One region of the Exiguobacterium sp. s150 genome, then DNA from elsewhere that is predicted to be linked to it. Evidence: riboswitches for the same ligand, from Rfam matches in the RefSeq annotation. Region 1 holds a riboswitch; each other region holds the start of a gene.
What was found. Region 1 has a riboswitch for S-adenosylmethionine ahead of KNP76_RS02370 (methionine ABC transporter ATP-binding protein). Riboswitches for the same ligand answer to the same signal wherever they lie in the genome.
Positions count from the first base shown of each region.

Region 2: linked by a shared signal. The riboswitch ahead of msrA (peptide-methionine (S)-S-oxide reductase MsrA) and the one ahead of KNP76_RS02370 (methionine ABC transporter ATP-binding protein) in region 1 are both predicted to bind S-adenosylmethionine.
Region 3: linked by a shared signal. The riboswitch ahead of KNP76_RS11175 (Na+/H+ antiporter NhaC family protein) and the one ahead of KNP76_RS02370 (methionine ABC transporter ATP-binding protein) in region 1 are both predicted to bind S-adenosylmethionine.

Region 1 is NZ_JACSMC010000002.1:151,331-154,607, reverse strand. Features, by position in the region: gene KNP76_RS02380 (MetQ/NlpA family ABC transporter substrate-binding protein) at 1-136, opposite strand, end outside; gene KNP76_RS02375 (methionine ABC transporter permease) at 167-829, opposite strand; gene KNP76_RS02370 (methionine ABC transporter ATP-binding protein) at 819-1,847, opposite strand; SAM riboswitch class I at 1,926-2,031, opposite strand; gene KNP76_RS02365 (thioredoxin family protein) at 2,487-2,744, opposite strand; gene KNP76_RS02360 (PTS sugar transporter subunit IIC) at 2,929-3,277, shown strand, end outside.
Region 2 is NZ_JACSMC010000027.1:15,271-18,547, forward strand. Features, by position in the region: gene KNP76_RS11985 (GRP family sugar transporter) at 115-978, shown strand; gene msrA (peptide-methionine (S)-S-oxide reductase MsrA) at 1,001-1,519, opposite strand; SAM riboswitch class I at 1,586-1,686, opposite strand; gene KNP76_RS11995 (hypothetical protein) at 1,731-1,892, opposite strand; gene KNP76_RS12000 (amidase family protein) at 2,004-3,277, shown strand, end outside.
Region 3 is NZ_JACSMC010000023.1:15,993-19,269, reverse strand. Features, by position in the region: gene KNP76_RS11180 (TVP38/TMEM64 family protein) at 1-145, shown strand, start outside; gene KNP76_RS11175 (Na+/H+ antiporter NhaC family protein) at 174-1,460, opposite strand; SAM riboswitch class I at 1,533-1,627, opposite strand; gene KNP76_RS11170 (GGDEF domain-containing protein) at 1,724-3,277, opposite strand, start outside.

The sequences.
Region 1 (3,277 bases):
GCACGTTCGATGCGCCGATGACGAGCGTCTTGTCATCGCCACCTGCGCCTGATTCTGAATCCCCGCCGCCGCAAGCCGCGAGAATTGTGAGTGCTGATGCTGCCGTTAAACCGAGTACTGTTTTCCATGATTTCATGTGTGAACCCTCCAAATGTTTTTTATTTGATTAAGCAGAGCGCTTATCGATTCTTGTGACAAGTCGGTCTCCGATGAATTGAATCACGAAGACGATGACTAAGATGAGGACGGTCGCGACGAACGTCACGTCGTTCCGCGAACGCTGGAACCCGTCAAGGAACGCCAAGTTACCGAGACCACCGCCACCGACGACGCCCGCCATCGCCGTATAACCGACGATCGCGACGAGTGTGACCGTGATTCCCGACACGATGGCCGGGAGCGCCTCTGGGAACAAGACTTTATAGATGATTTGCCATTTCGTTGCTCCCATCGACTCGGCCGCCTCGATGACACCGCGGTCAATCTCACGAAGTGCGAGCTCGACCATCCGTGCATAGAACGGGGCCGCCCCGATGATGAGCGCCGGAAGTGCCGCCGTCGAACCGAGGATCGTGCCGACGACGATCTTCGTGAACGGGATGAGCAAGATAATCAAAATAATGAACGGGATTGAACGGAACACGTTGACGAACGCACTGACGACGGTGTAAATCGTCCGATTCTTCATCATGAGCGGTTCGTTCGTCACATAAAGAATGATCCCGAGTGCGAGACCGAAGGCGAACGTTGCGCCACCGGCGACGAGCGTCATATAAATCGTCTGCCACGTCTCCTCGAGCATGATCTCCCAGTCTACGTTAGGAAACATCGCTTTCCACCTCCACTTCCACTGCCTGCGATCGGATTGAGGCGATGGCCCGCTCGACTTCAGCCGGCTCTCCGATCAGTTGAATAAATAGCGTCCCGAGCGCGCCGACTTGTGACTGCGTCACGTTCCCGCCGATGATGTTGAAGCCGATATCATGCGTCTTCAAGACGTCTGAGAGAATCGGCTGTTCGGCAGTCTCGTTCAAGAACTTGAGCTTGACGATTTGACCACTCGGATAGCGCGCCTTCAAATGCTCGAACGTGAGCGACATGTCGTCGACCGCGCCGATCTGTTTGACGAACTCTTTTGTGATCGGTTGTTCCGGATGTTGGAACACGTCGGCGACTTGCCCGATCTCGACGACTTTCCCTGCTTCCATGACCGCGACGCGATGACAAATCTTTTGGATGACATGCATCTCGTGCGTGATGAGCACAATCGTCAAGCCGAGCTTTTTATTGATGTCGACGAGTAACTCGAGAATCGAGTCGGTCGTCTTCGGGTCGAGCGCGCTCGTCGCTTCATCGCAGAGGAGCACTTCTGGATTCGTAGCGAGCGCACGGGCAATCCCGACTCGCTGCTTTTGACCACCCGATAGTTGTGATGGGTAACTGTCTTCACGTCCGGCGAGCCCGACAAGTTCGACGAGTTCGGTGACGCGGCGTTTCCGCTCGCTTGCCGGTACCCCGATAAGTTCGAGCGGGAAGCTGATGTTTTCAGCGACCGTGCGCGACCAGAGTAGATTGAAGTGTTGGAACACCATTGAGACGTTTTTGCGAACCCCTCGTAACTCTTTTGGACTAAGCTTCGTCAATTCACTCCCGGCCACCTCGATCGTGCCGCTCGAAGGTGACTCGAGCCGGTTAAGGAGTCGAATGAGTGTCGACTTCCCTGCCCCTGAATATCCGATAATTCCAAAAATTTCGCCGCTTTCGATTGTAAGCGACACATCATCGACCGCCTGGACTCGACCGTTTTTCGTGTCGTACCATTTGGCCACATTGCGTAGTTGAATCAATCCCTTTCCCTCCTGACAACAAAAAAAGTACGCACGTTTGAGCAAACGTGCGTACTTTATCGGTACGGACAACGATTGCTCTCATCTTCCAAGGTATACACCTTGCTGGAATTAGCACCATTTCGGATTGCTCCGCGGTTGCTGGGCGTCATAGGGCCAGTCCCTCAGCCTCTCTTGATAAGAGTGTTGTATATTCGATTAGCCTTATCATAGCGACATATTATTTTCATGTCAAACTATTTTATGCGAAAAAATAAAAAAAGGTGCCGTCCGAAGACGACACAGAACGTAGCACCTTGAGTCACAGGAAGGACAACCCATAGATGAACCCCTTTTGCCCGATCAGAGCATTCATCCTTAATATGGGGGATGTTACTCGTCAATCACCCAATCCTGACATGTACCGAACGGCTACGCGGTCTGTATTCCTTCGCTTGATTTTTTTGGGGGACAATCGAAGGGAAGGTCCACTTCAAAATCGCGTAAGCGGGTGGTTCGGCGATGCCTGAACGTCTTGATCGCGAGTAAATCGCGTCCTATTTTTGTGTTCAAGTAAGATGTTGTAATGAATATACCATTCGTGAACTTTCTGTGTCAACTGATTATTTAAAATTTTCAGATTATTCTAATGTTCCTCCGTCACTTGACGAAGGAAAGCACGTGTTGCACGTTTTGGAACGCATAGATTCGATCGGTCACTTGGCCATTTTCAAGCTTCAGGAGCGCCGGGACGCTCATCACTTGATACGCTTCCAGCTCGTTTGGGATGAAGTTCGCATCGCGTTTTTCAATCTTTAAATTAGGATCGACCGCCTCGACGACCGTGAGCATCCGCTCAGCTACGGCGCATGTACCACACATTGGGGCGTATATATATAACAATCCGTCTGTCACCATATTTCTCACCTCTCTCCTGATTATAAGAAGCTTCGCCCCGACATTCAAAAGTTGTGCTCGATTTGAAAAAATTCTGAATACTTCCATTTTTCTGGTTGACGTGCGTCTGAAAGAGGCATAGTATGGTCAATAACTTTAATGCTTTTGTACATAACAGTAAAAGAGAAGGATAGGTGAAGAAGACATGACGGAAGAACGACTTACCGGAAAACAGTTCTTGATGAACGTATTGAACGGACTCAGCCTTGCCATTTTGATTGCCCTCATTCCGAGCGCATTGCTCGGTGAATTGACGAAAGCCATCTTGCCGTATTTTCCGTCGCTCCAGTTCATCTTAGACGCGACGACGATCGCGATGCGCCTCCTCCCGGTCATTATCGGGGTCGCCGTCGCCATGCAGTTCGGCCGCACGGCGCTCGAGGCCGGGACGATCGGCATCGCGACACACGTCGGGAGCGGTGCCATCCGCATTGAGGAAGGTACCTTCCTCATGGCCGGCATCGGTGACGTCATCACGGCCGGTGTGACGGCGG
Region 2 (3,277 bases), on a different contig from region 1:
CATCCTAGTAAAACGTTTGGCAATGCCCTTTTTCAAAAAAGATTCAAAAGTTTAAACCGTTGACGCAATGGGAAAATCAACGATGATGTTATATTACGAAAGCAGGTGAATCATATGGGCATGATTTTATTGGCATTGCTTCCGGCACTCATGTGGGGGAGTATCCCGCTCATCGTATCGAAAGTCGGCGGGAAGCCGATTCAGCAGTTAATCGGGACGACGATGGGTGCGATGGTCATGGCGTTCGTCATCTTTCTCGTCTTCAATCCGGAGTTCACGACCCTTGCCGTCGTCACCGGATTCATCTCCGGAATCTTTTGGGCGCTCGGACAGTATCTTCAGTTCCAATCGTTCCAAATCTTGAGCGTCTCGAAAGCGATGCCGATCAGTACCGGGATGCAGCTCGTCGGAACGTCGCTCTTCGGGGTCATCGTGCTCGGGGACTGGGAGACGTCGACCGAGCTCTGGCTCGGATTTTCAGCGCTCGTCTTGATTATCATCGGGGCGACGATGACGTCATATCAACAGAAGAAAGACTCGGATAGCGCCGGGGCGTTGAAGAAAGGTCTCCTCGTCCTCCTCGTCTCGAGTCTCGGGTATGTGACGTACGCCGTATTGACGAACTACTTTGAAGTCGACGGCATCACGGCGATCGTCCCGCAATCGGTCGGGATGTTCATCGCGGCGCTTCTCTTCAGTCTTCGTGAGAAGGACGTGAAACGGTTCGATCCGAAGACGTTCAAGAACATCTTGGCCGGGATCGCCTGGGGGATCGGGAACTTCGGTCTCTTCGTCTCGAGTGGAGAGGTCGGGGTCGCCACGTCGTTCGCCTTGTCGCAACTGAACGTCGTCGTCGCGACGCTCGGCGGGATTTATCTATTGAAAGAAGAGAAGACGTCGAAAGAGCGCGTCTTCGTCTTTATGGGCATCGGGCTCATCGTCGTCGCCGGCTTTATGCTCGGGATTGCGAAAAGTTAAAAGACGGGCGATTGCCCGTCTTTCATGATTGCCAAGCCACGTCGATGAACGCGTCTCGTCCAGATTTCTTCCGGTCTGCTTTATAGTGGTCCGGATTTTTTTTGTGGAAATCCTGATGATACTCTTCGGCCGGATAGAACGTGTCGGCCGGTAAAATCTTTGTGACGATCGGATCCTTAAATCGTCCGCTCGCGGCGAGTTCGTCGCGACTCTGTTCTGCTTTCACGCGTTGTTCCTCCGAATGATAGAAAATGGCCGGCGCGTATTGGCTGCCGCGGTCTTGGAACTGGCCGCCGTCATCAGTCGGGTCGGTCTGAATCCAGTAAAGTTCGAGCAAACGTTCATAAGCGAACAGCGACGGGTTGAACGTGATCTCGACGACCTCATAGTGTCCGGTCGTGCCGGTCTTCACTTGTTCATACGTCGGATCGTCGACGTGTCCGCCCGTATAGCCGGATACGATTGATTCGATTCCGGGCTGTTCCTCGAACGGGGTGACCATGCACCAAAAACAGCCGCCCGCGAATGTTGCTTTTTCCATAAAAAACTCCCCCTGTACACGTATTGTCCAAATAAAAACGCCCATGTCATCGACATGAGCGTTCTGTCATATCGTCCAAGGCAAACGCCTTGCTGGAAGTAGCACCTTGCCGAAGCAGGTTGCTGTGAAGTCATAGAGCCAGGTCTCTCGTTCACTCAAGATATCGATATGTAGTTGGTGAAAGCATCATACCATCTGTCCGAAAGTGTCGTCAACGATTAGGTTTTCGCCGAAGTTGCAGCAACGTGGCCCCGACAATCAAGACGACGAGGACGATGGAGAGCGCTAGCGTATACGGGGCCTCCCCGGCATAGAGCTGTAAGAAGAACAAGACAAAGACGGACAACAAGACGAGTACGTACGAACGGTTCATAGTAACCTCCCTTTTCTTTCAGTTTACCAAGTTACACATTCGTTGGCGAACGAAAACAGGAAATCAAGTGGAAATAGCGAATACGAACGAGTGAGCAAAGGAGGAATCAACATGACTGAACCAAACCCATTTTTCGAACTCGATATCGAGACCGCCCATCTCGGATATAAGGAAGGAACGTTCACCGCGCGTGACGTGACGGCCTACTATTTGACCCGAATCGCCGCATTGAACGACAAGCTGAGAGCGGTCATTCAAGTGAACCCGGACGCTCTGTTCGAGGCCGAGGCGGCCGACCGGGCGTTCCGACGTGGTGATCGCTTGCCGCTGCTCGGCATCCCGGTACTGATTAAAGACAACGTCGAGACGGCCGGTCAGATGAAGACGACGGCTGGGGCCGTCGCCCTCGCGCATCACTTCGCCGGCCGAGACGCCCACCTCGTTCAAAGTTTACGCGCGAGCGGGGCCATCATCCTCGGGAAAGCGAACTTGTCCGAGTGGGCCAACTTTTTGACCGAGGGGATGCCGAACGGCTGGAGCGGGGTCGGGGGCCAGACGCTCAATCCATATGGGGACAAGCTCGATGTCGGCGGGTCGAGTTCAGGTTCGGCGTCCGCGGTCGCGGCGAACATGACGCTTCTCGCCGTCGGCAGCGAGACGAGCGGCTCGATTATCCATCCGAGCGTCCATAACGGCATCGTCGGCATCAAGCCGACTGTCGGTTTGATTAGCCGGAGCGGCATCATTCCGATCTCTCGGTCGCAGGACACGGCCGGCCCGATGGCACGAACGCTCCGGGATGCGGTGCTTGCCCTTGAGGCGATGGTCGGGGAAGACCCGGCTGACCCGGCGACAACGCACCTTCCGGCCGGTCCGCCGTATCGGACGTGTCTCGATGAACGCCAAGCGGTCGGGATGCGCGTCGGGATTGTCAAGATTGATCTGTCGGAAGAAGAACAGGCGCTCTATGATGAGGCGATCGCCTTGCTGAAACAGAGCGGCATCGAGGTCGTCACTGTCGAACTGCCGTCGATAACATCGCTCGACCAAGGCGATATCCTGTATCATGAGTTTAAGCTCGGAATCGAGGCGTATCTAGCCTCGACGACGCTCTCGTATAAGACGCTTTCGGATTTGATTAACTGGAACAGCAGTCATCCGGAGACGATTCCGCACGGACAGAAGACATTCGAGAAAGCGGACGAACAATCGGGCCGCTTGATTGAGGCCACCTATCTGACACGTCGCCTCGACGACGTCCGTCACGCCAAGACGGACGGCATCGACCGACTGTTGGCCGAGCAGGCGCTCCATGCGCTCGTCTTACCGCATGACCACAATTATGACATGGCCGCGAAAGCCGGGCATCCGACGATTACGATTCC
Region 3 (3,277 bases), on a different contig from region 1:
GTTCCGTTTGTCGATGCTCGGATTATTACTGTTCGTCCTATGGGCGATTAGCCGTGGCCTCGAGGAACTGCTCAAGCGGCGCGCGTTCAAAAAACGGAACGAACAACTTAAACGTGAGCTCGACGCAAAACGAACGACCCTTTGAACGGATTAGATTCAAAGGGTCGTTTTTGTCAGGCTTTTTTCTTGAAGCGCGGGAAGTTGAATGCGATGGCAAGTCCACCGCAGATGAACAAGAGGAACGGATAAAACATGAACGGGACGAGCGCGGGGGACGCGGTGTTCGTCAATTCGGCAGCGATGAGGAGCTGTGCACCGTAAGGCAATAGTCCTTGGACACCGCACGAGAAGATGTCGAGCACGCTGGCTGATTTTTTCCGCTCAATCTCATACGTGTCAGCGATGTTCGCTGCGAGCGGACCTGCCACGAGAATGGAAATCGTGTTGTTGGCCGTGGCGACGTTCGTCGCACTGACGAGTCCGGCGATGCTCCATTCGGCGCCGGCCCGTCGCTGAATCCGCGAGGTGAGGGCGTCACGCAAGTAGGTAAGGCCGCCGTTATGGGAGATGAGTCCGACGAGTCCGCCCATGAAGAGCGTCAAAATCGAAATCTCTGCCATTCCAATCATCCCGTCCGCGACCGCCGTAACGAACGCGGTCACTGACAAGGTCCCGTCAAGTAGACCGATGATTCCGGTCAACACGATGCCACCGAGCAGAACGAGGATGACGTTCAACCCGGTCAAGGCGAGGACGATGACGGCGAGGTACGGGATGAGCTTGTACCATTCAAACGAAGCGATCTCGACAGAAGAGACCGTGCCGCTCGATAGGACGGCAAGGAGAACCGTCGTAATAATCGCGGCCGGCAAGACGATCCAAAAGTTCGTCCGGAATTTGTCACGCATGTTCGTCCGCTGCGTTCGCACGGCGGCAATCGTCGTGTCAGAGATGAACGACAAGTTGTCTCCGAACATGGCGCCACCGACGACGGCTGCCGCGGCGATGGCGATATTGACGCCGCTCTCTTCGTGGATACCGAGCGCGATTGGGGCGAGGGCGGCAATCGTACCGGTCGATGTCCCCATCGCCATCGAGATGAAGGCGGCGATGACGAACAGTCCACTTAACAGGAGCGAAGGCGGGAGCAATGTGAGCGCCGCGTTGACGGTCGCGTCAATCGCCCCAATCTCGCCCGCGACGTTCGAGAACGCACCGGCGAGGAGAAAGATGAAAATCATAATCAAAATGCCCGGATTGCCGGCACCTTGGGCAATCCGTTCCACCGTTTGGGTGACGCTGCCTTTCGTCATCGTAGCCGCGACGATCAAGGCGATGAGTGCCGCGATGAGTACCGGGAATTTATAAAAGTCACCATAGTAAACCCCGGCCCCGATAAAGAAGGCAAGGAAGACGAGTAAAGGCAAGAGTGCCCATTTGTTTGCAGTTGGTTGTTCCAATCGTTTCACCTCATTCATAGAAATAAAAAAGAGAGCCCTTCGAAAAAGGCTCTCTCCATGTAAGAAGCGCCTTTTTCATCTTTCAAGCACGTGCTTGCTGGATTTGGCACAGGTTCCCCGCTGCCGAGACGTCGCAGGGCCAGTCCCTCGGTCTCTCTTGATAAAAAAGTCGGATGATTTAGTTATAAGACACGTTCCCTAACCTATCTGTTTCGAACCGGTTTGTCAATAGAAAATCCCTATGCGCTTCGCATAGGGATGAGTCAGGTCGTCAAATATTGAAAATGGGCGACCCGGTTGCGCCCGGCGTATTTGCCGCCGACGTAAAGCGCCCGGTCGGCGTTTCGAATCGTGTCGTCGAGTCGTTGATCACCGAACGCTTGAATCGTATCGACCCCGATTGAGGCGGTCACTTGGATGTCGATGCCGTCGACACGGAACGGCGTCGCTTCGATTTTTTGCCGGATACGCTCGGCGATTTCGACGGCCTGGTCGGTGTCGCAATGGTTCAAGAGCAGAATGAACTCCTCGCCTCCGTAGCGCGCCGCAAAGTCCTCGGTCCGAAGCGCCTGGCGAATCCGTCGGCCGAACTCTTGGAGAACGCCATCCCCGACTTGGTGACCATGCGTGTCATTGATTTTCTTGAAGAAATCGATATCGAGCATGGCGACGGAGATGGGGTACATCGATCCGTCTGAAATTTGTTGAATTCCATATTCGTAAAACGCCCGCGCGTTGGCGAGGAGCGTCAGACTATCCGTCCGGCTCTCGGTATACAAGCGGTCTCGCTCATGGCAGCGGCTAATCGTCCGATTGAACGATTTGAGCAGCTTGACGATTTCGCGCTGAATGATGAGCGGGTAACCGTAAGCGTGTTCGCCTGTCATGATGAGCCATGTGCGAATGCCTTCGATCTCCTCGGAACGGACCGAGATAAAACTATGATAGTCGTCATGGAACTCTTCGGATAATGGAGCGTCCCATTCAAACCGCATCTCATACTCGACCGACGTTTCGAAAGGATGCGACGTTTCGAGTAAGTCGAACACGCGGGGCCTTTCGACTGGTTGACGCGTCTTCAAGTCGAAGTAGAGCGAGCGGTCGAACAAGGCGAACTCGACGAAGCCGGCGTCATATTGATTCAGCCGTTCACATTGGCTTAAAAATACTTCAATCGCTTGGGCCTCGCTTTGCGACAAGGAGACAGCTTCTTTTGCCTCGTCATACTGCTCGATGAGCGATTTGAACGCGTCTTGCCGTCCTTTTTGAATCAACAGCCGCTTGATGAAAAACGTGAGCGCGGCGGCGATGCTGCTGACGACGAGCAAGTTCGTCTCGCGGAAAAAGGAAGCGGCCAAAATAAAGACGAGGCTGACGATATACGTGTAAAACGCGATGCTTAAAAAATCACGGACGGGCACATCGACACGGAACCACCAACCGACTTGATACTTTTGAATGACGGTGTTCACGATGATGGCGAGAATCAGTCCGGCGAGCGGGAGGAACGAGTCTTGCGTATAAAACCCAAGACCGGTCTGTCCGCCGAGCGCCAAATAGACGCTTGCCGGGATGGCGAGTTCTAAGAAAGACGTGATCGCATTCCACGGGTACGTGAAGCGGAAACGCCTGAGCGCGACGCGCGGCTTCAAGTTGACGAATTGGAAGACGAGCAATCCGATTTGGTTGACGAATAACGCTGTCTCAAAATCGAAGAATAAAAAGATGATGAGGACGATGCTTTCTGAAAATGTGAAATAAACGCCTTTACGCTCGATTGAGTCCATTTGGAAGATGATGACGAGTAACGCGATCAA